Regions from separate parts of the Streptomyces sp. NPDC000941 genome, predicted to be linked through region 2. Evidence: predicted binding sites of a transcription regulator. Region 2 holds the regulator's gene; the other holds the start of a gene.

Region 1 (15,037 bases), on a different contig from region 2:
CGTGCACGGGCTGTGCACGCTCGACGGGATCGCGTACGCCGCCGGGCAGGCGGGCCTCACCGGTCCCTTCGTCGTGGCCACGGACGCGCGGCGCAAGGAGGTCTACTGGGCGCGGTACGAGGACGCCCGCACCCGCGTGACCGAGCCCGCCGTCGACCGGCCCGCGGACCTCGGGGAGCGGGTCGCCGGGCTGCCGGCGGTCGGCGCGGGCGCCCTGCTCTACCCGGACGCCTTCGGGGACGTACCGGCCGGAATGCCCGAGCACCAGTCGGCGGGGGCGCTGGCGGCGCTGGCCGCCGAGCGGCTCGCGCGCGGCGCGGAGCTGCTGCCCAACCGGCCGCTGTATCTGCGCCGACCCGACGCCCAGGTGCCCGCCAACTACAAGGTGGTCACGCCCCGGTGACCCCCGGCACACCCCGGACCCCGGAGACCCTGGTGGTGCACATCCGCGAGATGCGCTGGTGGGACATCGAGCCCGTGCTCCGGCTCGAAGCGGACCTCTTCCCCGACGACGCCTGGTCGCCCGGCATGTTCTGGTCCGAGCTCGCCCATGCGCGCGGCCCGGCGGCCACCCGCCACTACGTGGTCGCCGAGACGGGCGGCCGGCTGGTCGGCTACGCCGGGCTCGCCGCCGTCGACCGCACCGGGGACGTGCAGACCATCGCCGCAGCCCGCGACCACTGGGGCACCGGGCTCGGCGCCCGGCTGCTGACGAACCTCGTCACGGCCGCCACCGCCTTCGAATGCCGTGAGGTGCTTCTGGAGGTGCGCGTCGACAATCTGCGCGCGCAGCGCCTCTACGAGCGCTTCGGCTTCGAGCCCATCGGCATCCGCAAGGGCTACTACCAGCCCGGGAACGTCGACGCGCTCGTGATGCGACTGCCCAACCAGGCTTCCCCGGCGCCCCCGACCACGTCCGCCGGCCCGCGTCCGGCTTCCGTATCGCCGTCCTCCGTACCAGCAGGCCCCGTACAAGGAACGAAGACCCATGGCTGACGAACCGCTCGTACTCGGCATCGAGACCTCCTGCGACGAGACCGGCGTCGGCATCGTCCGCGGCCACACCCTCCTCGCCGACGCCGTCGCCTCCAGCGTCGACGAGCACGCCCGCTTCGGCGGCGTGGTCCCCGAGGTCGCCAGCCGGGCGCATCTGGAGGCGATGGTCCCCACCATCAAGCGCGCCCTGAAGGAGGCCGGGGTCGCCCCCTCCGACCTGGACGGCATCGCGGTCACCGCCGGGCCCGGGCTCGCGGGCGCGCTGCTGGTCGGCGTCTCGGCCGCGAAGGCGTACGCGTACGCACTGGGCAAGCCGCTCTACGGCGTCAACCACCTCGCCTCGCATATCTGCGTGGACCAGCTGGAACACGGCCCGCTGCCCGAGCCGACGATGGCCCTGCTGGTGAGCGGCGGCCACTCCTCGCTGCTCCTCGCGCCCGACATCACCTCCGACGTCCGCCCGCTCGGCTCGACGATCGACGACGCGGCGGGCGAGGCGTTCGACAAGATCGCCCGCGTGCTGAACCTCGGCTTCCCGGGCGGCCCGGTCATCGACCGCATCGCGCGCGAGGGCGACCCGGACGCGATCGCCTTCCCGCGCGGGCTGACCGGTCCGCGCGACGCCGCGTACGACTTCTCCTTCTCCGGCCTCAAGACCGCTGTGGCCCGCTGGATCGAGGCGAAGCGGGCGGCGGGCGAGGACGTGCCGGTCGCCGATGTCTCGGCCTCCTTCCAGGAGGCGGTCGTGGACGTGCTGACCCGCAAGGCCGTACGCGCCTGCCGGGACGAGGGCGTCGACCACCTGATGATCGGCGGCGGCGTGGCGGCCAACTCCCGGCTGCGCGCGATGGCGGAGCGCCGCTGCGAGGACGCGGGCATCACGCTGCGCGTGCCCAGGCCCAAGCTGTGCACGGACAACGGCGCGATGGTCGCGGCGATGGGCGCCGAGATGGTGGCGCGCGGGCGGGCCGCGTCGTCCTGGGGCCTGTCGGCGGACTCCTCGCTGCCGGTGACCGATCCGCACGTCCCGGCCCCCGCCGGGCACGATCACGATCACGATCACGAACACGTACATGACCACGTACATGACCACGATCACGTGCACGAGCTGAGCCGGAAGAACCTCTACGCATGACCGTCGCCCTGATGTGGGAGGCGCGGGCCGTCGACGGCGGCGGCGAGCGGCTGCTGTCCTGGGCCCGCCGCCAGGAGCTCGACCCCGCGCCGCTGCGCCGCGAGACCTTCCGCGCCCCCGTGGACCGCGTGCTGGTCATCACCTGGTGGGACGCCCCGTACGACGCCGAGCTGCCCGAACTGCCCGAGCCCGGGGAGGACTTGGTGTGCCGGGCCGTGCACCGCTGGCGGTTCGAGTCGGTCGCGTACGACGGTCCGGTCGGGTCGGCCGCGCCCGTCGAGCCCGTCTCGCCCGAGGTGTGAGCCGCGTGCCGGGTTCCAGCCTTCCGTCCCCGCCCGACCCCGACTCGGACAGACCCTCCCCGCCGCCCGATCCCGCCGAGCGGGCAGAGGTGCTGCGGGAGTTGGTCCCGTCGTATCTGGCGCGGCGGCGGGCGCTGCTGCTGTGGCTGGCGGCGGGGCTGGTCGCGACGGGGTGGGCGGCGATCTGGGTGGGGTGCCGCTATGTGGTGATGGACGACGTGGTCAGCGTCGTGGTGGGCGCCTTCTTCCTGGCCGTGGCGGTGGGTCTTGTGGTGCCCTCGACGCTGGCCGTGGCCTCCGGCGTCCGTGACGACCTGGAGGCGCGCGAACGGCTGCGCGCCTGGGCCGGGTCGGCGCGGGACCGGGACTCCCTGGCCCGGTGGCACTCCCCGGGCCGCGCTCTCTTCTGGCTGCTGCCGTCCCTCGTGCTGTGCTGCTTCGGCGCGGCCTCGACGGCCGTGGCGGCCGCGGACGGCTCCGCCCGGGCCCTGGGGTTCGCTCTCGTCGCCGCGGGAACGGGAGCGCTGGGGATGGTCAAGGCGGTCGGCTACTACCGCCTGGTCAGCCGCGAACTCACCCCCGCGCCCGAAGAACCTGAGGAGCCCGAAGCGCTCGGAGAGCCCGAAGAGCCCGAAGAGCCCGAAGAGCCCGAAGAGCCCGGGGAGTTCGAAGCGGACCCGGCGGGCGGTCGGCCGGACGACATGCGCTGAGCGCCCGGCCTTGGTGGGCGCCTCTCGGGGAGGCTCAGGCCGCGGGCTCCGGATCGTCGTCGCCGTCAGCGGCTCCCAGGGGGTGCAGCCCATGCTGCCCCTCCGGTGACTTCTGGAGCGCCTGGAACCGCTTCAGCAGGTCCAGATACCGGGGGTCGGGGTCCGCCCCCTGTGCCTTCGTCGCCTCCTCGACGGCGTTCAGCATCTGCCTGATCCGTACCGCGTCCATGCTCACATCGCGCTGCAGCTTCTTGTAGGCGGTGGCCGCGGGCCCCTTCCCGTCCTTGTCGACGGACTCGACCAGGAGGTTCAGCCGTTCGATCTTCGTCTCGACGTAGCTCTGCATCCCCTCCAGGTCTTTGATCAGGCTTGTCAGATCCTGATCCGATACGGACAGTTTTTCTTTGCCCATGCCCCCTGCCACCCTCTCATCCGCCCATTAGCGGGATGATCGTGCCATGGGCGGGGGCCTGCGCGTCCCCGTAGGAGGGATTACGTCGTCAATTGGACGCGCTCGGGCGGCCGAGCAGCCCGTCCACGAGGGCGCGCAGCTGGTCCGCGACGTCGTACGCGTCGGTGATGGCCTGCCAGCGCCCGCCCAGCGCGGCCAGCCGCGGCAGCTCGGAGGCGTCCAGCTCGGAGAGCATGTCGGGGAAGTGGGGCCGCCGTTCCGGATCCTGGGAGCGGCCGGCGAGGGCCGCCTGGAAGGTGAGCGTGCCCAGGACGTAGTGCCACAGGGTGCGGTAGGCGTGCACGGCCTGGCGCTCGTTCAGCCCGCAGGCCATGGCCGAGTCGACGATCTCCTCGACGATCCACAGCGCGTGCCGGTCGGTGAGCTCGCCGAGGCTGAGCACTTCCACCGCCCACGGCAGCTCCCGTAGCGCCTCGTACATGTGGCGGGCCGTCACATACACCCGCTCGCGCGGCTCCTCGGGCAGCTCGGGGCGGGGGAGCGTCTTGGAGACTCCGGTCAGGACGAGGATCAGCAGCTCGTCCTTGTCGCGGACGTGGCGGTAGAGGGCCATCGGCGTGGAGCCGACCTCCTTGGCCAGCCGCCGCATCGACAGGGCCGCCGTGCCCTCCTCCTCGAGGATGCGGCGCGCGGTGCCGACGATCGTCTCCAGTTCCAGCCGACGGGGCCGCCCGCCGCCCCGTCTGCCCTCGGTGCGCGCCCCGCCCGTGCCACCCGCCGTATCGCCTGCCGTATCGCCCGCCGGGTCGCCCGTCTCGCTCGTCACCGCCTCATTGTCCACCCGAGGCATCGCCTTTCGAGTTTGTGTACGCGTATACTAACTGCCCTGGCCTTGGGGACCCGAGAGGGAGGCAGTTCATGAACGACCGTGCGGGACACGCCCGCCTGGTGCTCGCGGTGGCGCTCACCGTGCAATTCGTGGTGGCTCTGGACATGTCGGTGGTCAATGTCGCGCTGCCCGATATGCGCGAAGACCTCGGCTTCACGCCCGACGCCCTGCTGTGGGTCGTCAACGCCTACGCGCTCGCCTTCGGCGGGCTGTTGATGCTCGGCGGGCGGCTCGCCGACATCGTCGGAAGGCGGGCGACGCTGATGGGCGGGCTCGCGCTGTTCGGCGCCGCCAGCCTCGGCGGCGGCCTGGTGGGATCGCCGGGCGCGCTGATCGCCGCCCGCGCGGTCCAGGGCGTCGGCGCGGCGGCGCTCGCGCCGGTGGCCTTCACGCTGATCACCGTGGCCTTCCCGGCGGGGCCCGCGCGCTCCCGGGCGCTGGGGCTGTGGGGCATGGCCGCGGCGGCGGGCGGGGCGGTCGGGGTGCTGGTGGGCGGGTTGCTCACCGAATGGGCGGGCTGGCGCTCCGTGCTGCTGATCAATGTGCCGATCGTCGTCCTCGCGCTGGTGGCGGCACGGACCGCGGTCGAGCCCGACCGGCGTGAGGGCCCGCGGCCGCGGCTCGATGTCGCCGGTGCGCTGCTGGTCACCTGCGGTATGACGGCGCTGGTGTTCGCGCTCGTACGGACCCAGACCTATCCGTGGGGCTCGGCGACGACGCTGGGCACGCTGGGCGCGGCGCTGGTGCTGCTGGCCGCGTTCGTCGTGGTCGAGCGCCGGGTGGAGCGGCCGCTGCTGCGGATCGGGCTGCTGGGGCGGCGGCCGGTGCTGGCCGGGAACCTCTTCGTCCTGCTGCTCTTCTCGGGCCAGTTCGGGGCCTTCTACTTCGCCTCGCTGTACATGCAGCAGATCCTCGGATACGGATCGATCGCGACTGGGGCCGCGTTTCTGCCCTTCTGCGCCGGGAACGTGATCGGGTCGCTCGTCGCCACCCGCGCCGTCGCCCGGCTCGGCGTGCGGACGCTGCTGGTCGGCGGCGGGCTGCTGGGGGCGGCCGGAATGGGCTGGTTCGGGCTGGCGATCGGCGTGGACGGCGGCTTCGCCGACTCGGTGCTCGGCCCGTCGCTGGTCGCGAGCGTCGGCGTCGGCCTGTGCGTCGTCCCGCTCGGGACGGCGGCCACGACGGGCGTGCCGGCGCCGGAGATGGGCATGGCCTCGGGCCTGGTCAACAGCTCGCGGCAGATCGGGGGTTCGCTGGGGCTCGCGGTGCTGGTGACGGTGGCCGCGCATGCGGCGGGCGGTGACGATCCGCGGTCCCTCGCGAGCGGCTACGCCACGGCCTTCGGCGTCTCGGGCACGCTGCTGGCCGTGGCCGCCCTGAGCGCGGCGCTGCTGCTCCCGGGGCGGGCGCGGGGCGAGGAGGCCGCGACGGGCGCCTCGACGGGTGCCTCGGCGGGTGCCGCGAAGGGTGCCTCGACAGGCGTGGCGACAGGCGCGGCGACGGGTGTCCCGGCGGCGCCGGATGCGTCCGGCGTTCTGGGCGGCGACGGCAAGGTCACGGCGGCGCCAGCCGATCGAACTCGCCGGACTTGATGCCGGCGAGGAGCGAACCGAGCTTCGCGGGGGTGGTGATCACGACTCTGTCGGGGTCATCGCTCTCGCGGAGCGCTATGTCATCGCCCATGGAGGCGACCTCGACGCAGGCGTCTCCTTCGCCCTGGCCGGAGTAGGAGGACTTCTGCCAGTTGATGGTGCACATTCCCTTTGCCCGTTGCCTTGCCTGTTGCCTTCATCTGAGGCGTCGCGCGACGGCGCGTACGAGGTCCCGTGACTCCTCGACGGGCAGGGCCACTTCCACGGTGTGGTCCAGGACCCCTCCGTACTTCCGCAGCTGGGACTCCGCGTCCAGGAACATCGAGCCGAGCGCCGAGTCGAACTGCACGGTGTCCAACTGGGGCACGGGCCCCGAGGCATAGGTGACCGTGGAACCGGCGACCGGGAATCCGTCCGTGACGAGCGGGATGACGCGTACGGTGACGTTCTCGCGCTCCGACGCCTCCAGCAGCCGCTCCAGCTGCGCCCGCAGGACCCGTGTCCCGCCGAACCGGGTGTGCAGGGCGGCCTCGTGGATGATGAAGCTGCACAGCGGAGGGGCGTCCCGGTCCAGGATGTCCCGGCGCTTCATCCGGTGGGAGAGCCTGCGGCGCAGTTCCGGCGGTGACCATGGGGGCACGGCCTGGCCCATCACCGCCTGCGCGTACTCCTCTGTCTGCAGCAGCCCCGGGATGTGGATGAGGCCGACTACGCGCAGGCTTGCCGCGTAGTACTCCATTTCGGCCAGGTCGAGTCCACCGGTGGCGATCAGGCCCCGGTAGTCCTCCCACCAACCGCCCTTGCGCTCATGGGTCATGGCGGCGAGGGCGTCGATGTACGCGGTGTCCGGGCAGGCGTAGATGGCGGCGAGGGTGCGTACCCGCTCCTCGCTCACCCCGAACCGGGCCAGTTCCAGATTGGTGATGTGGGTCCGGTTGATGCCGAGCCGGTCGGCGGCCTCCTGGATGCTGAGGCCCGCGTCCTCCCGCATCCTGCGCAGCTCGGTGCCCAACCGCTGTTGCCGGGCGGTTGGGGCGCTCCTGGGTGGCATGTTCCTCCCATACGTGTCACCCTCGCGGGCTATTTGTCGGGGAAATTCAACGAATCCGTAGCACTTGTTTGCAGCGCTGTCCTACGGTAGGTGGTGTCGCCGCTACGAAGCGTTGATCATCGTAACGGTACGCGCACCAACAGCCCCGTCGCAGGGAGTTGACGTTGACATTGGGACCCGACCACGAGCCTGACGACAGTCCTGCGGGCAGTTCGCCCTCCCCGGGCCCCGAAGAGCCGTACGTGTACACGCTGCAGAGCACCCGCCGGGCCACCTCACCCAAGATCTGCCGGGATTTCGTCGCCTGTGTGCTGAACTCCGTGGGCCATGAAGACCTCGTCGAGACCGCGACCGCCTGCACCTCGGAGCTGGCCACCAACGCCTATCTGCACGCCGAGGGCGACTCCCTGATGCTGCGCGTGATGATCGAGCAGCCGCGGCTGCGCATCAGCGTGTACGACGCGAGCAGCGAGCTCCCCACCGGTGCGTATCTCCCGGAGGGCGACCGGATGTACGGGCGCGGCCTGGGGGTGGTCGCGGCGCTGGCCGACGAGTGGGGGACGGCGGACGGGGACCCGGCGGGGATGTACGCCAAGGGCGTCTGGTTCGAGCTGCGGACGAGGGGCGGGGGCGGCGAGCGGGCCTGAGAGGCCGCCGCCCCGGGCCGGGTGCCCTGAAAGCCTGGCCCGGGCTGAAAGCCTGGCCCGGGCGCCTCGGAAGCGAGGTCCTAGACCTGCGCCGGGTGCCCCAGCAGCATCGTCGGGGCGCCGCCGACCCGGGTCAGGAAGACCGTGCAGGAATTCACCCCTTCGAGACGGAGCTTCTTCCGCAGCTCCTCCGGCTCGACCGCCGAGCCGCGCTTCTTCACCGTCAGGACGCCGACCTTCCGCTCGCGCAGCAGCGCCTTGAGCTTCTTGAGGTTGAAGGGCAGCACATCCGTGATCTCGTACGCGTGGGCGTACGGCGTCGGGCGCAGATCGTCCGCCGTGACGTAGGCGATGGTCGGGTCGATGAGACGGCCGCCGATCCGGGCGGCGACGTCCGCGACCAGATGCGCGCGGATCACCGCACCGTCCGGCTCGTACAGCCAGCGGCCGACCGGCCCCGGCTCGGGGTCCGGCAGCAGCGGGGTGCCGAGGAGGGAGTGGTGGTCGGGGAGCAGCGTGGCGCGGCGCATGCCCGGGCGGGCGGTGCCGAACCACAGCAGGGCCTCCTTCACATCGCCGTGGTCCGAGATCCACTCGGCCTCGGCGTCCTCGGGGACCGCCTCGTGCGGGATGCCCGGTGCGACCTTGAGGGCCGCGTGCGGGGCCGTACGGGCGGCCTGAACGGCCCAGGACAGCGGCGGGGAGTACGCCTCGGGGTCGAAGACGCGGCCGCGCCCGCCGCGCCGGGCGGGGTCCACGAAGACCGCGTCGCATCCGGAGGTGTCGGTCTCGGTGACGTCCGCGTGGCGCACCTCGATGAGCTCGGCCAGGCCCAGGGCCTCGGCGTTGGCCTGGACCACCGCGCAGGTCAGCGGGTCCCGGTCGACGGCCAGGACGGGGATGCCCGCGCGGGCGAACGCGACCGCGTCGCCGCCGATGCCGCAGCACAGGTCGGCCACGCGGCGCACGCCGAGCTCGACGAATCGGTCGGCGCGGTAGGCGGCGACGGAGGCGCGGGTGGCCTGTTCCACGCCGTTGGGCGTGAAGTACATGCGGTGGGCGTCGTCGGCGCCGAACTTCGCGGCCGCGCGCTGCCTCAGCCGCGCCTGGGTGAGGGCCGCGGAAACCAGGTCCGCGGGGTGCTCGCGGCGCAGCCGGGTCGCCGTGGCGAGCTCTCGCGCCGGGTCGTAGTCCTGGAGCTCGCGGAGCAGTGCCTGCCCTTCGTCGCGGAGCAGTGAGTCGAAGGCGTCAACGTCCACGTCGCCCATTCTCCTCGCTCCAGCGAGCGCGTTCGCGACACCCGGCCGAAGATCGCTTATGTGATGATGATCAAGCATGGCCTTTCGAGGTGTCTCGTATTGGTCGCGGCCGCGGCTCTGCTCGCGGGCTGCTCGGATGTCGACGGAGCCGGTGCCGGGACCGCGCGGGTGGACAAGGGCTCGGGCGCCGCCGCATCGTCTTCGCCGTCCTTCACGTCGTCGTCCGGGTCGGGGACCCATGCCCCGGGCGCGGGCCACGACTCGCCCCATGCGTCGGACTCGGGCTCCGGTTCCGGCCTGCCCTCGCCCTCCGCCGCGGCTCCGGACGGCTACCACCGCTGGGGGCTCGACGGGCCGCTGGAGACGGCGCCGCCGCCCTCGGCCAAACCGGCCCTCGTACCGCCGGCCGCGGGCGCGCCCGCCGGGCCGCCGATCATCGACCATGTGCCGACCCACGAACCGGTCGTCTTCGTGACCATCGACGACGGCGCCGAGAAGGACCCGGCCTTTCTGCAGCAGGCCCATGACCTGGGGCTGCCGTTCACCGGCTTTCTGACGGACGACGTGGTGGCCGGCGACTACGGCTACTTCGAGCAGCTGCGCCGGCTCGGCAACGGGATGCAGAACCACACGCTCACCCATCCGAGGCTGCCCGATCTGGAGTACGAGCATCAGGTCTACGAGATCTGCGGCCAGCAGGAGAACCTCACCCGCGAGTTCGGCACCCGGCCGTATCTCTTCCGCCCGCCGTACGGGGCGGTCGACGACGACACCGTGCGCGCGGCGGCGGCCTGCGGGGTGCGGGCGCTCGTGATGTGGTCGGCCGAGATGAAGGCCGGCGGTCTTGAGTACGCGGCCGGCGACCGGCTGCACTCCGGCGACATCATCCTGGCCCACTTCCGCGGCCCCGCCCAGCAGGAGGGGCGGACGATGACCGATGTGATGACCTCGCTGCTGCGGGAGATCCAGTCGCAGGGCTTCGCCGTGGCGCGGCTGGAGGACTACCTCTGAGGGGCGCCCGGAGGCCGTCTGAGGGCCGCCTGAGGGCCGCCTGAGGGGCGCTGCCGGGGCGCCCGAGGGGCATCTGAAGGGCGCCGCGTCACCCCGCCGCTTTGGCACTCTGGTTGACTGAGTGCTAACCGCGTCATAATGTCGTGGCTGGCACTCGGCATCGATGAGTGCCAAACACAGCGACGGGCAGGTCCGGCACCCGCGACGACGGATCCACCTGGTCGCCACCTCAGACAGTTAACCCCGTGAGATCTCCGAAGGGGGAGGTCGGATCGTGACGACCGCCAGCTCCAAGGTTGCCATCAAGCCGCTCGAGGACCGCATTGTGGTCCAGCCGCTCGACGCCGAGCAGACCACGGCCTCTGGCCTGGTTATCCCGGACACTGCCAAGGAGAAGCCCCAAGAGGGCGTCGTCCTGGCCGTGGGCCCGGGCCGCTTCGAGGACGGCAACCGTCTCCCGCTCGACGTCTCCGTCGGCGACGTCGTGCTCTACAGCAAGTACGGCGGTACCGAGGTGAAGTACAACGGCGAGGAGTACCTCGTCCTCTCGGCTCGCGACGTCCTCGCGATCATCGAGAAGTAAGTCACCGAAGTTTTGCCTGTGAGCCGCGCCCCGGTACCCCTGTCCATACCGGGGCCGGGGCGCGGTTCGTTCGAGAGGACATACGCAACCCATGGCGAAGATCCTGAAGTTTGACGAGGACGCCCGTCGCGCCCTCGAGCGCGGCGTCAACAAGCTCGCCGACACCGTCAAGGTGACGATCGGCCCCAAGGGCCGCAACGTCGTCATCGACAAGAAGTTCGGCGCCCCGACCATCACCAACGACGGTGTCACCATCGCCCGTGAGGTCGAGGTCGAGGACCCGTACGAGAACCTGGGCGCCCAGCTCGTCAAGGAGGTGGCGACCAAGACCAACGACATCGCGGGCGACGGCACCACCACCGCCACCGTGCTGGCCCAGGCGCTGGTCCGCGAGGGCCTGCGCAACGTGGCCGCCGGCGCCTCCCCGGCCGCCCTGAAGAAGGGCATCGACGCGGCCGTCAAGGCGGTCTCCGACGAGCTGCTGGCCACCGCCCGCCCGATCGACGAGAAGTCCGACATCGCCGCCGTGGCCGCGCTGTCCGCCCAGGACAAGCAGGTCGGCGAGCTCATCGCCGAGGCGATGGACAAGGTCGGCAAGGACGGTGTGATCACCGTCGAGGAGTCCAACACCTTCGGCCTGGAGCTCGACTTCACCGAGGGCATGGCCTTCGACAAGGGCTACCTGTCTCCGTACATGGTCACCGACCAGGAGCGCATGGAGGCCGTCCTCGACGACCCGTACATCCTGATCCACCAGGGCAAGATCGCCTCGATCCAGGACCTGCTGCCGTTGCTGGAGAAGGTCATCCAGGGTGGCAGCAAGCCGCTGCTGATCATCGCCGAGGACGTGGAGGGCGAGGCCCTGTCCACCCTCGTCGTCAACAAGATCCGCGGCACCTTCAACGCCGTCGCGGTGAAGGCCCCCGGCTTCGGCGACCGCCGCAAGGCGATGCTCGGCGACATGGCCGCCCTCACCGGCGCCACCGTCGTCGCCGAGGAGGTCGGCCTCAAGCTCGACCAGGTCGGCCTGGACGTGTTGGGCACCGCCCGCCGGGTGACCATCACCAAGGACGACACCACCATCGTCGACGGTGGCGGCAAGTCCGAGGACGTCACCGGCCGGATCAACCAGATCAAGGCCGAGATCGAGGCCACGGACTCCGACTGGGACCGCGAGAAGCTCCAGGAGCGCCTCGCCAAGCTGGCCGGCGGCGTGTGCGTGATCCGCGTCGGCGCCGCCACCGAGGTGGAGCTCAAGGAGAAGAAGCACCGTCTGGAGGACGCCATCTCCGCGACCCGCGCCGCGGTCGAGGAGGGCATCGTCTCCGGTGGTGGCTCCGCGCTCGTCCACGCCGTGAAGGTGCTGGAGGACAACCTCGGCAAGGAGGGCGACGAGGCCACCGGTGTCGCGGTCGTCCGCCGCGCCGCCGTCGAGCCGCTGCGCTGGATCGCCGAGAACGCGGGCCTTGAGGGCTACGTCATCACCTCCAAGGTGGCCGAGCTCGAGAAGGGCCACGGCTTCAACGCCGCGACCGACGAGTACGGCGACCTGGTGAAGGCCGGCGTCATCGACCCGGTCAAGGTCACCCGCTCCGCCCTGGAGAACGCGGCGTCCATCGCCTCCCTGCTGCTCACCACCGAGACGCTGGTGGTCGAGAAGCCGGCCGAGGAAGAGCCGGAGGCCGCGGGCCACGGCCACGGTCACTCGCACTGACGCGCCCACCGCGCACTCCACGCACGGCGCGGTCACCCCTCGCGGGTGGCCGCGCCTGATGCGTTCCGGGGCGGTCTCAGGTCTGCCGGGGCCGTTTCAGATCTCGGGGTCGGCGTTCCTTCGGCTGTCCTTCGGCTGTCCTTTGGGGGGCCGTCCCACGTTCGACGAGATGACCGAGACCGCGGCCCGCGGCGCGATCTTCGCCAGCCCCGTCATGGCCTTGTACCGCGGATCCGGGATCGACAGCGCCTTGCCCCGCGCGAAGTCCTTGAGCGCCGCCGTCACCAACCGGTCCGCGTCCAGCCACATCCAGCTCGGCACGCTGTCCGGCTTGATCCCGGCCCGCGCGTGGAACTCGGTCCGTACGAACCCCGGGCACAGCGCCATCAGCCGCACCCCCGAGCTCGCCAGGTCCCGCGCCGCACCCTGGGTGAACTGCACGACCCATGCCTTGCTGGCCCCGTACGTGCCGCGCGGGAAGAACGCCGCGATCGAGGCGACGTTGATCACCCCGCCGCGCCCCCGGGCGCGCATGGTCTCGGCCGCGGCGGTGGTGAGCCGCAGGACGGCCTCGCAGTGCACCTTCATCATCCGCAGCTCATCCGCCAGGGACACCTCGAGATAGCGGCCCTTGTTGCCGAACCCGGCGTTGTTGACGAGCAGATCGATCGGGTGCGTGCGGTCGCCCAGGCGCGCCTCGACCGCCGCGATGCCGTCGTCCTCGGACAGGTCGGCCCGCAGCACGTCCGCCTCCACCCCGTGGCGGTCGTGGAGGTCGGCGGCCTGTTCGCGCAGCCGCTTCTCGTCCCGCGCCACCAGCACCAGGTTGTGCCCGTCCGCCGCGAGCCGGCTCGCGAAGGCGGCGCCGATGCCCGCTGTGGTTCCCGTAATCAACGCAGTCGTCATACGCGCACGTTAGCGGCCATGGAGGGGGTCGGAGCGCACTCGTCCGGATCAGTTCTTCGATGTGATGGAAGGAGTTCCGGGGAAAGAGCGCGCGGATTCCCGCAGTTCGGGGTGGAGCGCGTCGCCCGCGGCCAGCACCCGCGGCAGCAGGGCGCGTTCGGTGGTGGCGGCGCGGAAGGCAAAGCCGACGGTCACCTCGTGGTCGGGCCGGCGCACGATCTCGACCGGGTCCCCGGCGCGTATCTCGCCCGGTTCGAGGACCCGCAGATACGCGCCGGGGACGGCCGCGCGAGTGAACCGCTTCACCCAGCGCTCCTCGCCCAGCCAGGACGCGAAGGTCCGGCACGGGATACGCGCGGAGGCCACCTCGAGCAGCAGGTCGGGGCCGATCCGCCAGCGCTCGCCGATCCGGGCGCCGGTCACGTCGAGGCCCTGGGTGGTGAGGTTCTCGCCGAAGACGCCGTTCGGCAGCTCGCGGCCCAGCTCGCGCGCCCAGGCGTCCAGGTCCTCGCGCGCGTAGGCGTACACCGCCTGATCGTTCCCGCCGTGGTGACGGGTGTCGCTGACCGTGTCGCCGACGAGTCCGCTCCCGGCCTCGCCCTTGGGGCCCGGGGCCACCACCCGCACCGGCCCGTCGGCGGGGCGCTTGTCGATACCGGTGCCGCCGGAGGGGGCGTCGGTGTACTCGACCGGCATGAGGCGGCCGACGTTCACGGTGAGCACGGTCGCGGTCGGCGGGTGCGCGGGCCCGGCCTCGGGGATACGGGTCATGACAACACGCTAAGGGACCGCGGCGGCGCGGTTCAAAGCTGTTTCGGCCTTCGAGCGTCAAAGCAGCGACCAAAGCGGCGACGCGATATTCGAGGTCGTACCCAAGGGTCGCTTATGCTCGAAGCATGATCGAGCCTCGTCATCTGAGGGTGCTGCGCGCCGTGGCCGCCACGGGCTCCTTCTCCGCGGCCGCCCGCGAGCTGGGCTGCACCCAGCCCGCCGTCAGCCAGCAGATGAAGGCCCTCGAACAGTCCACGGGCACGCCGCTGCTGATCCGTACGGGCCGGGAGATGCGGCTGACGCAGGCCGGCGCGGCGCTGGTGCGGCATGCGGCGGGGATCCTGGCCGGGCTGACCGCCGCCGAGGAGGAGGTCGCCGCGATCGCCGGGCTGCGGGCCGGCCGGGTGCGGCTGGCGTCCTTCCCCAGCGGCAGCTCGACGCTTGTGCCGACCGCGCTCGCCGAGATGCGCAAGGACTACCCGGGGACCCGGGTCTCGCTGGTGGAGGCCGAGCCGCCGCGCTCGGTGGAGCTGCTGCGCGCGGGCGACGTCGAGATCGCCGTGGCCTTCCGCTACCCGGAGGTCGAGCCGGCGGTGGCGGACGCGGAGGAGCTGATCGCTCCGGCCGAGGGCCCGTGGGGCAAGGACGACCTGGTCGTACGGCCGCTGCTGAGCGACCGGCTGGTGGGCGTGGTGCCCGAGGGGCACCGGCTGGCGGGGGCCGGCGCGGTGGGCATCGGGGAACTGGCCGAGGAGCCGTGGATCGCGGGCTGCCCGCGCTGCCGCAGGCATCTGGTGGATGTGTGCGAGGCGGCGGGCTTCACGCCCCGGATCGACTTCGCGACGGACGACTATCCGGCGGTGATCGGGCTGGTGGCGGCCGGGCTTGGGGTGGCGGTGCTGCCGGAGCTGGCGCTGGAGGCCGTACGGGCCAAGGGCGCCGCGATGGTGGCGGTGGAGCCGGCCGTGCGGCGGGAGGTCGTCGCGCTCACCCTGCCGGACCTCGCCCGGGTCCCGGCGGTGGCGGCGATGCTGGATCGGCTGGAGTCGGCGGCGCGAG
Region 2 (15,037 bases):
TGACAACACCGCGTCCCGCCTAGACACAGGACCCTGCGTGCCCGCGACCCCTACCAATGTGCCGGAGCCGAGCCGTACCGACCCGGCTCTCATCCGTAACTTCTGCATCATCGCGCACATCGACCACGGCAAGTCGACGCTCGCCGACCGGATGCTCCAGCTGACCGGTGTGGTCGATCAGCGGCAGATGCGCGCGCAGTACCTCGACCGCATGGATATCGAGCGCGAGCGCGGCATCACGATCAAGTCCCAGGCGGTCCGGCTGCCCTGGGCGCCCCAGGGCGGGGATCAAGGCGGGGATGCGGGCGCCACCCACATCCTCAACATGATCGACACCCCTGGCCACGTGGACTTCACCTATGAGGTCTCGCGCTCCCTCGCGGCCTGCGAGGGCTGCATCCTGCTGGTCGACGCGGCCCAGGGCATCGAGGCGCAGACCCTGGCCAACCTCTACCTGGCCCTGGAGAACGACCTCACGATCATCCCGGTCCTCAACAAGATCGACCTCCCGGCCGCCCAGCCCGAGAAGTACGCCGCCGAGCTGGCCCACATCATCGGCTGCGACCCCTCCGATGTGCTCAAGGTCTCCGCCAAGACCGGTGAGGGCGTGGCCGAACTGCTGAACGAGGTCGTCAGGCTGGTCCCGGCCCCGGTGGGCGTCAAGGACGCCCCGGCCCGAGCCATGATCTTCGACTCGGTCTATGACGCGTACCGGGGCGTCGTGACCTACGTCAAGGTCGTCGACGGCACGCTGGGCAAGCGCGAGCGCATCAAGATGATGTCCACCGGCGCCGCCCATGAGCTGCTGGAGATCGGCACCAACTCGCCCGAGATGACCCCTGCCGACGGGCTGTCCGTCGGTGAGGTGGGCTATCTGATCACCGGGGTGAAGGACGTCCGCCAGTCCAAGGTCGGCGACACGATCACCCAGTTCACCCACGGGGCGACCGAGGCGCTGGGCGGCTACAAGGACCCCAAGCCCATGGTCTTCTCCGGGCTGTATCCGCTGGACGGCTCGGACTACCCGGAGCTGCGCGAGGCGCTGGACAAGCTCCAGCTCAACGACGCCGCGCTGGTCTACGAGCCGGAGACCTCGGCGGCCCTCGGCTTCGGCTTCCGCGTCGGCTTTCTCGGCCTGCTGCATCTGGAGGTCATCCGTGAGCGCCTGGAGCGCGAATTCGGTCTCGATCTGATCGCCACCGCGCCCAATGTGATCTACCGGGTGGACATGGAGGACGGTTCCGAGCACACGGTGACCAACCCCAGCGAGTTCCCCGTGGGCAAGATCGACAAGGTGCACGAGCCGGTCGTACGGTCCACCATCCTGGCCCCGAGCGAGTTCATCGGCGCGATCATGGAGCTCTGCCAGAACCGCCGCGGTGTGATGCTCGGCATGGACTACCTCTCCGAGGACCGGGTCGAGATCCGCTACACCCTTCCGCTTGCCGAGGTGGTCTTCGACTTCTTCGACCAGCTGAAGTCCAAGACCCGCGGCTATGCCTCGCTCGACTACGAGCCCACCGGCGAGCAGGTCTCCGACCTGGTCAAGGTCGACATCCTGCTGCACGGCGACAAGGTCGACGCGTTCTCCGCGATCACCCATAAGGACAAGGCGTACGCGTACGGCGTCCGGCTGGTCGCCAAGCTGCGCGAGCTGATCCCGCGGCAGAACTTCGAGGTGCCGATCCAGGCCGCCATCGGCAGCCGGGTGATCGCCCGCGAGACGGTCCGCGCCATCCGCAAGGACGTGCTGGCCAAGTGCTACGGCGGTGACATCTCCCGGAAGCGGAAGCTGCTGGAGAAGCAGAAGGAAGGCAAGAAGCGGATGAAGATGGTCGGCAGTGTGGAGGTCCCGCAGGAGGCCTTTATCGCGGTGCTGTCCTCCGACTCCGAGGGCGACGCGAAGGCGAAGAAGTAGGGCGGGCCGGCGGGCAGTGGGTCCGGCGCGCGTAGCGCCAGGCCCACTGCCCTCTTCACGCGACTGCCGCCCCACGCTTCCGCACCGACGCGCCCTTGGTTTCAACAAGGTGGCCGAAGCCCCCTTACGCGGTACGGTTCCGGCCCTTACCCTGATCACTGCTCAAAGGTTACTCGCGAGTCAATAAGCGTGAGGCGAGCGAGGCAAGCGAGACAAGCACTGAGGCGGGCTCCGGAGGATGCCGTGACCGTGACCGACACAAAAACTTTGCTCGAGAACCGCCCGCCGTCCCTGGCGACGCACTTCCTCCAGCGCGTCGAGGCGACGCCGGACGCCGAGGCCTACCGCTATCCGGTCCCGCCCGCCTCGGGCGAGGGCCCCGACGACTGGCAGCCCCTGACCTGGCGCGAGACCGCGGACCGGGTCTTCGCCATCGCCGCCGGCCTGATCGACCTCGGCGTCCGCCCCGAGGAGCGGGTGGCGCTCGCCTGCTCCACGCGTATCGAGTGGATCCTGACCGACCTCGGGGTGCTGTGCGCGGGCGCGGCGACCACCACGGTCTACCCGAACACCAACGCCGAGGAGACGGCCTTCATCCTCTCCGACTCCGGCAGCCGGGTGCTGATCGCCGAGGACGGGGCGCAGCTGGCCAAGGTGCGGGAGCAGCGCGAGGAACTTCCCGACCTGGCCCATGTCGTGGTGATCAAGGCCGAGGACGCGATCCCCGCCGAGGGCGACCCCGAGGGCTGGGTGCTCTCGCTCGCCGAGCTGGAGAAGCGCGGCACGGCCCACCTCGACGACCACCCGGACGCGGTGCGCGAGTGCATGGACGCGCTCCGCGCCGACCAGCTGGCCACGCTCATCTACACCTCCGGTACCACCGGACGCCCCAAGGGCGTACGTCTGGCGCATGACACCTGGTCGTACATGGCCATCGTGATCGGCAATCTCGACGGGATCCTCTTCGAGGACGATGTGCAGTATCTGTGGCTGCCGCTGTCGCATGTCTTCGGCAAGGTGCTGACGGCGGGGCAGGTGTACGTCGGCCACACGACGGCCGTGGACGGCCGGCAGGACAAGATCATCGAAAACCTGCCGGTGGTCAGGCCCACCTACATGTGCGCCGTGCCGCGGATCTTCGAGAAGGTCTACAACGGCGTGGCGCAGCGGGCCCGCGCGGGCGGCGGCGCCAAGTACAAGATCTTCCAGTGGGCGGTCGAGGTCGCCCGCGAGTACGCCAAGACCTCCCAGGACAACTTCCGCCGCACCGGCACGGCCTCCGTGCCCATGGGCCTCAAGGCCAAGCACGCCGTCGCCGACAAGCTGGTCTACGCCAAGCTGCGCGAGGCGTTCGGCGGGCGGCTGCGGGCCGCGGTGTCCGGCGCGGCCGCGCTTGCGCCCGACATCGGCTACTTCTTCGCCGGCGCCGGCATCAACATCCTGGAGGGCTACGGACTCACCGAGACCAGCGGCCCCGGCTTCCTCAACCCCGTGGAGTACCGCACCGGCACGGTGGGCAAGGCGTTCGCGGGCCTGGAGGTGCGGGTGGCCGAGGACGGCGAGATCCTGATGCGCGGACCGTCCATCATGCAGGGCTACCACGGGCTGCCAGAGCTGACCGAGCAGGTGCTGGAGTCCGACGGCTGGTTCCACACCGGAGACATCGGCGAGCTTTCGCCGGACGGCTATCTCACCATCACCGACCGCAAGAAGGACCTGATCAAAACCTCGGGCGGGAAGTACGTCGCGCCGGCCGAGGTCGAGGGCCAGTTCAAGGCGGTGTGCCCGTTCGTCTCCAACATCCTGGTGCACGGCGCGGACCGTAACTACTGCACCGCGCTGATCTCCCTCGACGAGCCCACGCTCATGGACTGGGCGCGGGAGCACGGCCTGGAGGGCAAGTCGTACGCCGAGCTGGTGGCCACGGACGAGGTGCGGGACCTGATCGACGGCTATGTGCGGCGGCTCAACGAGGGGCTGCAGCGCTGGCAGACGATCAAGAAGTTCCGGCTGCTGCCGCGCGACTTGGACGTCGAGCACGGTGAGCTCACGCCGAGCCTGAAGCTCAAGCGACCGGTGGTCGAGCGGGAATACAAGGACCTGCTGGAGGATATGTACGCGGGTACGAGGGAGAACTGAGCGGACGCATGCGGCGGGCATCCCGGGCCGGGGTGTCGAGCGGGGGTGTCGGGTGGGGCTGATGCGCCACCCGAGGCGTAACATCCGCACAGGTGCCGCAGCTCCGACACACTGTTCACCTGATTTTTCCCCTCATCGCGGCTCACTTGCGTAACTCGGCGCATATGAGGGCGGCATGTCTGCCACTCTGTCGGTGTCGGACTACGGCGTTAGGCCGGGACTGCTCAGGAGCCGCACAGTGGGGACGCCTTCTTCTGCCACACCTGCTTCTGTCACACCTGCTTCTGTCACATCTGATCCGGCGCCGGGGGCGGTGCCGGGCGTAGTGCCCCGCCCCCGGCCCGGATCCGGGCCAGGGCCGGCGCTCGTGGCCGTGCCCGGGGCCGTACCGGCCGCTCGGATCGCCGCCGCGCGCACCAGCCTGCCCGGCAATCCGCTGGCGGCCTCCGCCGCGCGCCGGTTCGCGCGCACGGCCCTCGCGGACTGGACCTCGCTCGACTTCCCCGCCGTCGGCCGGATTCCCGACCGGGTCGCGGACGAAGTCGTACTGCTGGTGAGCGAGTTGGTCACCAACGCCGTGGTGCACGCAGGGACGGCGGTCGAGGTGAGCTGTGCGCTGGACGTCTTAACCGGGGACGGCGAAGTGCCCTCCGTGGTCGTGGAGGTGACTGACCATCACCCCACCCGTTTCCTGCGCGGTGAGCCACCCGATGAGGGCGAGGACCCGGTGTGCGCTGGGCACGGGCTGCGGCTGGTCGCCGAGCTGGCCGAGTGCTGGGGCACGGCCTACCGCCGGGACAGCAAGACGGTGTGGTTCCAACTGCCCGTCACCGCGGTCGAGTCCGCCGCCCTTCCGGGGGAACCACTTTCGGACGGCTCATTGCCCGCCGATCTGCCCGCCGCCTCGGGTGACTCCCCCAATGACGGCTCCCTAAAGGACGGCTCCCCCAACGGCGCCTCCCTGAAGAGCGATCCGTCAAGTGGCGGCACACTGAACGGCGACTCGCGCGGCGATGCGTACGCCGTCGAACTGCTGGCCCCCGACCCCCGGCGCGTCGGCGGCCGCAAGGACGACGCCGACTGGGTCCGGGAGGGCGCGCTGTCCTTCCTCGCCGAGGCCTCCGAGCTGCTGGCCGGACAGTTCGACGAGGACATGGTGACCTCGCTGGCCGCCCAGCTGCTCGTACCACGGTTCGCCGACTGGAGCGCGGTGTGGCTCGACACGGAAGGCGGCCCGCCGCGGCTCGCCCAGGTGTGGCACGCGAGCGAGAGCCGGATCGAAACCCTCCGCCAACTGCTCGAGAAGGAGCCGCTGGAACTGCCCGCCACCGCACGCGGCCGGGCCGTGCCCTGGCAGTGGCCCAGCGATCCCTCCGCGTACGGGCCCGGCGGCGCGGCTCTGGCCTGCCGGCTGATCGCGGGCGGGCGCACCGTCGGCACGCTGCTGCTCGGCCGGGCCGGGCTGATGCGGGTGCCGGGCGAGGTGGCCGGACTGGTCGAGGACTTCGCCCGCCGGGTCGCGCTGGCGCTGGCCTCCGCCCGGCAGTACACGCGCCAGGAGACGATCAGCCGGGTGCTCCAGCGCGGGCTGCTGCCGTCCCGTATCGCGCGGATCCCGGGCGTGGAGTCGGCGGTGGTGTACGAGCCGACCGGCGGCACCTCGGCCGGGGGTGACTTCTACGACATCTTCCCCGCGGGGAACGGCCGTTGGGTCTTCGTCCTGGGCGACGTATGCGGCAACGGGCCGGAGGCGGCCGTGGTGACCGGGCTCGTACGGCCCTGGCTGCGGCTGCTGGCGCGCGAGGGGTACGACGTCGGGGCGGTGCTGGAACGACTCAACCGGATGCTCGGGGAGGAGGCCGTCGAGGCCGCCGTCGAGGGCGCGGCGGAGGCCGTGGCCGCGGGCGTGGGGTTGTCGGTGGGCGGCGGGGTGTCGCGGTTCCTGTCGCTGCTGTACGGGGAGCTGGTGCCGCTGGGCGAGGAGGGCAAGGACGGCATCCGCTGCACGCTCGCCAGCGCGGGACATCCGCTGCCCCTGGTCCTGCGGCCCGACGGGTCGGTGCGCACCGTCGCCGAGCCGCAGATCCTGCTGGGTGTCGTGGACGATGTCGCGTACCAGAGCGAGACCTTCGAGCTGGCGCCCGGGGAGACGCTGGTGTGCGTGACGGACGGGGTGACGGAGCACAGATCCGGCGCCCGGCAGTTCGACGACGGGGACGGGCTGGCGTCGCTGCTCGGCGACTGCGTGGGGCTGGACGCGAGCGATCTGGCGGAGCGGATCCGCCAGGCGGTGCACGCGTTCGCGGTCGAGCCGCCGGACGACGATCTGGCGATGCTGGTGCTGCGGGCGCGGTAGGAAGCGCTCCGGACGGCCACGCGGCGGAGCCGCGGAGCCGCGTATCGGGCGGCTCCCCGACCTGACACCGGGGCTCCGCCCCGCCAGGGGCCTGGGCCCGGCCCAGGTCCCTGGCGGGGCGGGTCCCTGGCGGGGCGGGGCTGCCCCGGGCGTGCGGGGCGTTCTGGCTACGAGGCGTCCGTCCGCGCGGACCCCTCGGCCCAGGCAGGGGCGGCCCCGGCCGCACGGGCCCCCGGCCAAGGCACGGACCAGCCTTGGCTGCGCGGCCTCCCGGCTGCGCGGGCCTCTCGGCCGTGAGGCGTTCGGCGCGCTGCGCCGATGGCGGACAATGGGCGCATGCCTTCCGTACTGCCCGATGGCGAGCCCATGCCCGAGGACGGCGCGCTGCCCGTGAGCGCCGTGGCCGGGCCGGCGAACCGGCCGCTCGGGTTCTATCTGCATGTGCCCTACTGCGCGACGCGCTGCGGCTACTGCGACTTCAATACCTACACCGCCACTGAGCTGCGCGGATCCGGCGGAGTGCTCGCCTCGCGCGACAACTACGCCGACATGGTCGTCGAGGAGGTCCGCCTCGCCCGCAAGGTGCTGGGGGACGACCCCCGGCCGGTCGAGACCGTATTCGTCGGGGGCGGCACCCCGACCCTGCTGGCGGCTGCCGACCTCGGGCGGATGCTCGGTGCCATCCGGGACGAGTTCGGGCTGGCGGAGGGGGCCGAGGTCACCACCGAGGCCAACCCGGAGTCGGTCGACCCGCGCTATCTGGAGCAGCTGCGGGCGGCCGGGTTCAACCGGGTGTCGTTCGGGATGCAGAGCGCCCGGCAGCACGTCCTGCGGGTACTGGACCGCACCCACACCCCGGGCCGCCCCGAGGCGTGCGTGGCCGAGGCGCGGGCGGCCGGATTCGACCATGTGAACCTGGACCTGATCTACGGCACGCCGGGGGAGAGCGACGAGGACTGGCGCGCCTCGCTGGAGGCCGCGCTGAGCGCAGGGCCCGACCATGTGTCGGCGTACGCGCTGATCGTCGAGGAGGGCACCCAGCTCGCCCGGCGGATCCGGCGCGGCGAGGTGCCGATGACCGACGACGATGTGCACGCCGACCGCTATCTCATCGCGGAGGAGATGCTGTCGGCGGCCGGGTTCCGCTGGTACGAGGTGTCGAACTGGGCCACGTCGGACGCCGGCCGGTGCCGCCACAACGAGCTGTACTGGCGCGGCGCGGACTGGTGGGGCGCCGGCCCCGGCGCGCACAGCCATGTGGGCGGTGTGCGCTGGTGGAACGTGAAGCACCCCGGCGCCTACGCGCAGGCCCTGAGCGAGGGCCGGTCCCCGGGGGCCGGCCGCGAGGTGCTGACCGACGAGGAGCGCCGGGTGGAGCGGATCCTGCTGGAGCTGCGGCTCGCGGAGGGCTGCCCGCTGGACCTGCTGGCCCCGGCGGGCGCCGCGGCGGCGGCCCGGGCCGTGGCGGACGGCCTGCTGGAGCCGGAGCCGTACGGCGCGGGCCATGCGGTGCTCACCCTGCGGGGGCGGCTGCTGGCCGATGCGGTGGTGCGCGATCTGGTGGACTGACGCCCGTCCCAAGGCGCCTGCCTGAACCGAGGCCCTGACCTGACGTTCGGACGACCGACCCGACGCCCCGGCAGGCCCACAGGCCCCCTACGGCCCGGCCGGGCCGCCCACGGTCACATGGTCGATCAGCTCCTCCACCCGCCCCAGCAGGACCGGCTCCAGGTCCTTGTACGAGCGGACCGAGGACAGGATCCGCTGCCAGGCGGCCCCCGTGTTCTCGGGCCACCCCAGCGCCCGGCAGATCCCCGTCTTCCAGTCCTGGCCGCGCGGCACCGTCGGCCAGGCCGGAATGCCGACCGAGGAGGGCTTCACGGCCTCCCATACGTCGATATAGGGGTGCCCGACGATCAGTACGTGCTCGCCGGTGACCTCGGCCGCGATACGGGACTCCTTGGTGCCCGGGATCAGATGGTCGACCAGCACGCCGAGGCGGGCGTCGGGGCCGGGGGAGAAGTCGCGGACGATCGCGGGCAGGTCGTCGATCCCTTCCAGGTACTCCACGACCACGCCCTCGATGCGCAGATCGTCTCCCCACACCCGCTCGACCAGCTCCGCGTCATGGCGCCCCTCCACGTAGATGCGCCCCGCGCGGGCGACGCGCGCGCGGGCCTGGGGGAGGGCGAGGGAGCCGGAGGCCGTGCGGCGCGGACCCGTGGGGGCGGCGGCGCGGGGGCGTACCAGGGTGACGACGCGGCCCTCCAGAAGGAAGCCGCGCGGCTCCATGGGGAAGACCCGATGTTTACCGAAACGGTCTTCCAGAGTCACCGTGGGGCCCTGCGCGGTCTTCTCGCAGCGGATCACGGCGCCACAGAACCCGGTGGTGACCTCCTCGACGACCAGGTCGGGCTCGGCGGGCACCTCGGGCGCGGGCGCCTGGCGCTTCCAGGGTGGGGTCAGGTCCGGGTCGTACTGTCGCATCCGCATGACCCTAGCGCCGCGGCGGCGGCCTCAGGAGGACACGCCGAAACGAGCCGTGAGTTCAGCGGCCGAAACGAGCCGCGAGTTCATCGCGCTGTGCCCGGACGAAACGGGCGTCCACGGCGGCGCCGTGCCCCGGGACGTACACCGCGTCCTCACCGCCGAGGGCGAGCAGCCGGTCCAGGGCGGCGGGCCACTGGCCGGGGACCGCGTCGGCGCCCGCCTGGGGCAGCCCCGACTCCTCGACCAGATCGCCGCAGAAGACCACCTCGGGCTCGCCCGGGGCCCGGCCGGGGACGAGGACGGCCAGGTCGTGGGCGGTGTGGCCGGGGCCCACGTTCGCCAGCAGGACGGGCCGGTCGCCCAGGTCCAGGGTGAGCTCGCCGCACACCAGGTGGTGCGGGCGTACGAGATGGTCGGCGGCCCCGGCGGCGGCGCCGGGGTCCACGCCGTGCCGCACCGCGTCGTCGCGCAGCGCGTCCCGTTCGCGGCGCAGCAGCTCGTCGAGCCCGGCCGCCCCGTACACCTCGCAGCCCGCGAAGGCGGCGGTGCCGAAGACGTGGTCGAAGTGGGGATGGGTGAGGGCGATATGGGTGGGCCGGCGGCCGAAGAGCCGGGTGACCTCGCGCCGAACCCACGCGCCCTCGGCCAGGTCGGCGCCGGTGTCGACGACCAGGACGCCGGTTCGGCCGGCGATCGCGCCGACGGTCGCGTCCCAGCCGGGCAGCCGGCACCGGACGACGGACGGCGCGAGATCTTCCCAGCGCGCCTCTTCCCAACGGGTGTCCATACGGAGACGCTAGCTCCAGTGGTGGCAAAGCGGCGGCTCTTGCCCCGGCCACGGCACCCCGCCGTACACTGGCTGAGGGGTTCTGGCACTCGTGACCATTGAGTGCCAGGGGGAATACCTGATGAGACGGCTGGACTGGAGGTGCGCGCGGTGCTCAGCGAACGCAGACTCGAGGTACTGCGTGCGATCGTCCAGGACTATGTGGGCACGGAGGAGCCGGTCGGCTCCAAGGCGCTCACCGAGCGGCACCGGCTGGGCGTCTCCCCGGCCACGGTGCGCAACGACATGGCGGCTCTGGAGGACGAGGGCTATATCGCCCAGCCGCACACCAGCGCCGGGCGCATTCCCACGGACAAGGGCTACCGGCTGTTCGTCGACAGGCTGGCCGGGGTGAAGCCCCTGTCCACGCCGGAGCGGCGGGCCATCCAGAGCTTCCTGGACAGCGCCGTGGACCTGGACGACGTGGTGGGCCGTACGGTCCGGCTGCTCGCGCAGCTGACCCGGCAGGTGGCGGTGGTGCAGTACCCCTCGCTGACCCGCTCGACGGTCCGCCATGTGGAGCTGCTGGCGATGAGCCCGGCGCGGGTGATGCTGGTGCTGATCACCGACACCGGGCGGGTCGAGCAGCGCATGGTGGACTGTCCGGCGCCCGTGAGCGAGGAGTCGCTCGCGGACCTGCGGGCCAGGCTGAACAGCCGGGTCGTGGGCCGGCGGTTCGCGGATGTGCCGCAGCTGGTGCAGGATCTGCCCGAGTCCTTCGAGCAGGAGGACCGGGGTGCCGTCTCGACGGTCCTGGCCACCCTGCTGGAGACGCTGGTCGAAGAGACCGAGGAGCGGCTGATGATCGGCGGCACCGCCAATCTCACCCGCTTCGCGCATGATTTCCCCCTGACGATCCGGCCCGTGCTCGAAGCGCTTGAGGAGCAGGTCGTGCTGCTCAAGTTGCTGGGCGAGGCGAAGGACTCGGGCATGACCGTACGGATCGGTCATGAGAATGCTCACGAGGGCCTGAATTCCACTTCGGTCGTGGCAGTCGGCTACGGTTCGGGCGACGAGGCGGTCGCCAAACTCGGCGTGGTCGGACCGACCCGCATGGACTACCCCGGAACGATGGGAGCGGTACGCGCAGTGGCACGTTACGTCGGACAGATCCTGGCGGAGTCGTAAGTGGCGACGGACTACTACGCAGTCCTGGGCGTGCGGCGTGATGCCTCACAGGACGAGATCAAGAAGGCATTTCGCCGGCTCGCCCGTGAGCTGCATCCGGATGTGAATCCGGATCCCAAGACCCAAGAGCGGTTCAAGGAGATCAACGCCGCCTACGAGGTCTTGTCCGATCCTCAGAAGAAGCAGGTCTACGACCTGGGCGGAGACCCGTTGTCCGCCGCGGGCGGCGGGGGCGGCGCGGGCGGCTTCGGCGCCGGCTTCGGCAACTTCTCCGACATCATGGACGCCTTCTTCGGCACCGCGTCCCAGCGCGGCCCGCGGTCCAGGACCCGGCGCGGCCAGGACGCCATGATCCGCCTCGATATCGAGCTGACCGAGGCGGCCTTCGGGACCACCAAGGACATCCAGGTCGACACCGCGGTCGTCTGTACGACGTGCAGCGGCGAGGGCGCGGCGCCCGGCACCACGGCGCAGACCTGTGACATGTGCCGCGGCCGGGGCGAGGTGTCCCAGGTGACGCGGTCCTTCCTCGGCCAGGTCATGACCTCCCGGCCGTGCCCGCAGTGCCAGGGCTTCGGCACCGTGGTGCCGACCCCGTGCCCGGAGTGCGCGGGCGACGGGCGGATCCGCTCGCGCCGGACGCTGACCGTCAAGATCCCGGCCGGTGTGGACAACGGCACCCGGATCCAGCTCGCCGGCGAGGGCGAGGTCGGCCCGGGCGGTGGCCCGGCGGGCGATCTGTACGTGGAGATCCACGAACTGCCGCACGCGGTCTTCCAGCGCCGGGGCGACGATCTGCACTGCACGGTGACCATCCCGATGACGGCGGCGTCCCTGGGCACCAAGGTGCCCCTGGACACGCTCGACGGCCGGGAGGACGTCGACATCCGGCCCGGCACCCAGTCCGGCCAGTCGATCCCGCTCCACCAGCGCGGCGTCACGCACCTGCGCGGCGGCGGCCGGGGCGACCTGATCGTCCACGTCGAGGTGCAGACCCCGTCCAAGCTCGACCCGGAGCAGGAGGAGCTGCTGCGGCGGCTGGCCAAGCTGCGGGGCGAGGAGCGGCCGGTGGGCGAATTCAAGCCAGGGCAGCAGGGGTTGTTCTCGCGACTGAAGGATGCGTTCAACGGACGGTAGGCGCCCGGCCGGGGGTCCGGCCCGCGGCGGAGCCGCTGTTGTCCGCAGCGGCCCCGGGGGATGGAGTAAGCCAGGGCAGCAGGGGTTGTTCTCGCGCTTGAAGGATGCGTTCAACGGACGGTAGGCGCCTCAGCGGGCCTGAGGCGGCCCTGAGCGGCACCGAGCCGAGTACGGATTCACGCGGAGGACATGACACGATGTCGCCATGTCCTCCGCGTTGACCGATCTCTTTCGGTACCCGATCGTGCAGGCCCCGATGGCGGGTGGGGCCTCCTGCCCGCAGTTGGCCGCCACCGTCTCCGAGGCCGGTGGCCTCGGGTTCCTCGCCGCCGGCTACAAGACGCCGGAGGCGATGTACGAGGAGATCAAGCAACTGCGGGGGCAGACCGCCCGGCCCTTCGGCGTGAACCTGTTCATGCCGCACGCGCTCACCGCCGACCCCGCCGCCGTGGAGGTCTACCGGGAGCAGCTGGCCGGCGAGGCGGCCTGGTACGACACCCCGCTGGGCGACCCCGACGCGGGCTCCGACGACGCGTACGACGCCAAGCTGGCGATACTCCTCGACGACCCGGTCCCGGTCGTCTCGTTCACCTTCGGCTGCCCCGCCCGCGCCGTCCTCGACGCCTTCGCGAAGGTCGGGACGCGGACGGTGGTGACCGTGACCTCGCCCGCCGAGGCGCAGGCCGCCCAGTGGGCGGGCGCAGACGCCGTATGCGTGCAGGGTGTCGAGGCGGGCGGCCACCAGGGCACCCACCGCGACGACCCGCGCGCCGACGGGACGGGCGCCGGGCTCGGCCTGCTGTCGCTGCTCGCGCTGGTCCGGGAGATCGTGCAGATTCCGGTCATCGCGGCGGGCGGGCTGATGCGCGGCTCGCAGATCGCCGGGGTGCTGGCGGCGGGCGCGGTCGCGGCCCAGCTCGGGACCGCGTTCCTGGTCTGCCCCGAGTCGGGGGCCAACGCCCTGCACAAGCGGGCCATGACCGACCCGGTCTTCGGCCGTACGGAGCTGACCCGCGCCTTCTCCGGGCGCCCCGCGCGCGGGCTGGTCAACCGCTTCATGCGCGAGCACGGCCGGTACGCCCCGGCCGCCTACCCCCAGGTGCACCACCTCACCTCGGGGCTGCGGAAGGCGGCGGCGAAGGCCGGCGATCCGCAGGGCATGGCGCTGTGGGCGGGGCAGGGGCACCGGCTGGCCCGGGAGCTGCCCGCCGCGCGGCTGGTGGAGGTGCTGGCGGCCGAACTGGACGCGGCACGTGAGGGTTTGGGCATCGTGTGGGACAGAGGGGCGGTGTCGTGACCGCCCCTGTCTTCCTGGCCGACTCCCTCGCGGGGGCGGCCGTAGGGGCGCGGCTGGCGCTCGAGGGGCCGGAGGGGCGGCATGCCGTGTCCGTGCGTCGGCTGCGCGTGGGCGAGCCGGTGGTGCTGACCGACGGGGCCGGTACGGGCGCCTTCGGCGCCGTTGCGGCCGTCGAGGGCAAGGACCGGATGCTGGTCGAGGTGGCAGAGGTGCGCCATGAGGCGCCGCCGAGCCCGCGGATCACCGTCGTCCAGGCACTGCCGAAGGGGGACCGCGGCGAACTGGCCGTGGAGACCATGACGGAGACCGGCGTGGACGCCATCGTGCCCTGGGCGGCGGCGCGTTGTGTCACCCAGTGGAAGGGCGAACGCGGCCTGAAGGCGCTGGGCAAGTGGCGTGCGACCGCCCGGGAGGCGGGCAAGCAGTCGCGGCGGCTCCTCTTTCCCGAGGTGATGGACGCGATGACGACCCGCCAGGTTGCTCGGCTTCTGGCCGAATCCGACTTCGCGGCCGTGCTGCACGAGGAGGGCGCCGAGCCGCTTGCGACCGCGCCGCTGCCCGCCGAGGGCGGCGTCGTGCTGGTGGTCGGCCCTGAAGGGGGCGTATCTCCCGAGGAGTTGGCGGCCTTTGCCGAGGCGGGGGCGCGTCCGTACCGCCTGGGCCCGACCGTGCTGCGCACCTCCACGGCCGGAACGGCGGCGGCCGCACTGCTGTTGGGCCGTACGGGCCGCTGGGGCTGACGCACGCCGGCCCGGATGGCCGCCGCCCGGCGGATCATGTGGCCGAGGTTGCTCTTCCGGTTCCCCCCGCTCCGGTGGGAACCTTTTCTTATGGGGGCAATGAGGCATCAAAGGAACGCGCTCTTCGCGGTGGTGGCGGCGGCTCTGACGATCGTCGCCGTGGCGGCGTGCGAGCCCAGGGACAACACCGGGCTCAACGCCATCGGGGTGGCGGTCACCACGGACCGGGTCAGCACGCGCGCGCTCGAAAAGGGCGGTATCGACGTGCGGTGGATGACGTGCAACGCGGATGTGAAGGGCAAGCACACGTCCGGCCCGTCGCAGGACGCGAAGGCGTCCGTCCGCTGCCGGGGCAAGACCGATGACGACCGCACCATCAAGGTCAGCGGCACCGTCACCTACGAGCGCAAGAACGTCTGCGTTCGGGGCGATCTGACCGCCAAGGTGGACGGGCACCAGGTCTTCCAGGCCAATGTGATCGGCGACTGCAACGCGCGGAAGACGACGCATCCCCGGCCGTCCGGGCACACCACCCACCCGTGGGACCGGAAGACCACGGCGGGCAGCAACAAGTAGGCGGAACGAGTAGGCGAGACAAGCAGACGGGCCGAGCAGGCGGCACAGGCAGGCGCCAAGGGCGGCAAGGGCGCCATGCGGTTCCGGCGCGCGCCCTCCGGGCGTCCCGGTAGCATCCGGTTCCGTACCAGCCGACGTTGCGTAAGGAGCCACCGGTGGCGGGAGAACCGCAGGCCGACTGCCTGTTCTGCAAAATCGTCTCGAAGGAGGTGCCGGCGACCGTCGTCCGCGAGACCGAGACGACCCTCGCCTTCCGGGACATCAACCCCCAGGCGCCGACCCACGTCCTGGTGATCCCCAAGGTCCACTACCCGGACGCCGCCTCCCTCGCGAACGCGGAGCCGCAGATCGCCGCCGACATACTGCGCGAGGCGGGTGTGGTCGCCGCCGACGAGGAGATCGACGCCACCGGCTTCCGCGTCATCTTCAA

The links. Region 2 encodes HrcA, which represses chaperone genes, less so after heat shock. Its sites were predicted from a motif close to TTNGCACTCNGNNNNNCNGAGTGCNAA; they were not measured.
Positions count from the first base shown of each region.
Region 1: a site for HrcA is predicted at 10,106-10,132, ahead of groES (co-chaperone GroES). Genes of this name have one in related genera too.

Region 1 is NZ_JBSFMM010000093.1:5,265-20,301, reverse strand. Features, by position in the region: gene tsaB (tRNA (adenosine(37)-N6)-threonylcarbamoyltransferase complex dimerization subunit type 1 TsaB) at 1-403, shown strand, start outside; gene rimI (ribosomal protein S18-alanine N-acetyltransferase) at 454-996, shown strand; gene tsaD (tRNA (adenosine(37)-N6)-threonylcarbamoyltransferase complex transferase subunit TsaD) at 989-2,131, shown strand; gene ACWDSL_RS27585 (hypothetical protein) at 2,128-2,433, shown strand; gene ACWDSL_RS27580 (hypothetical protein) at 2,439-3,143, shown strand; gene ACWDSL_RS27575 (hypothetical protein) at 3,178-3,555, opposite strand; gene ACWDSL_RS27570 (TetR/AcrR family transcriptional regulator) at 3,644-4,381, opposite strand; gene ACWDSL_RS27565 (MFS transporter) at 4,474-6,036, shown strand; gene ACWDSL_RS27560 (DUF397 domain-containing protein) at 5,999-6,202, opposite strand; gene ACWDSL_RS27555 (Scr1 family TA system antitoxin-like transcriptional regulator) at 6,233-7,087, opposite strand; gene ACWDSL_RS27550 (ATP-binding protein) at 7,252-7,734, shown strand; gene ACWDSL_RS27545 (THUMP-like domain-containing protein) at 7,815-9,002, opposite strand; gene ACWDSL_RS27540 (polysaccharide deacetylase family protein) at 9,093-10,004, shown strand; gene groES (co-chaperone GroES) at 10,279-10,587, shown strand; gene groL (chaperonin GroEL) at 10,679-12,301, shown strand; gene ACWDSL_RS27525 (SDR family NAD(P)-dependent oxidoreductase) at 12,398-13,207, opposite strand; gene ACWDSL_RS27520 (MOSC domain-containing protein) at 13,256-13,978, opposite strand; gene ACWDSL_RS27515 (LysR family transcriptional regulator) at 14,104-15,037, shown strand, end outside.
Region 2 is NZ_JBSFMM010000100.1:22,238-37,274, reverse strand. Features, by position in the region: gene lepA (translation elongation factor 4) at 38-1,918, shown strand; gene ACWDSL_RS28910 (AMP-dependent synthetase/ligase) at 2,168-4,057, shown strand; gene ACWDSL_RS28905 (SpoIIE family protein phosphatase) at 4,425-6,413, shown strand; gene hemW (radical SAM family heme chaperone HemW) at 6,750-7,982, shown strand; gene ACWDSL_RS28895 (DUF3097 domain-containing protein) at 8,070-8,900, opposite strand; gene ACWDSL_RS28890 (MBL fold metallo-hydrolase) at 8,962-9,690, opposite strand; gene hrcA (heat-inducible transcriptional repressor HrcA) at 9,841-10,857, shown strand; gene dnaJ (molecular chaperone DnaJ) at 10,858-11,994, shown strand; gene ACWDSL_RS28875 (nitronate monooxygenase) at 12,200-13,291, shown strand; gene ACWDSL_RS28870 (16S rRNA (uracil(1498)-N(3))-methyltransferase) at 13,288-14,031, shown strand; gene ACWDSL_RS28865 (hypothetical protein) at 14,131-14,607, shown strand; gene ACWDSL_RS28860 (histidine triad nucleotide-binding protein) at 14,763-15,037, shown strand, end outside.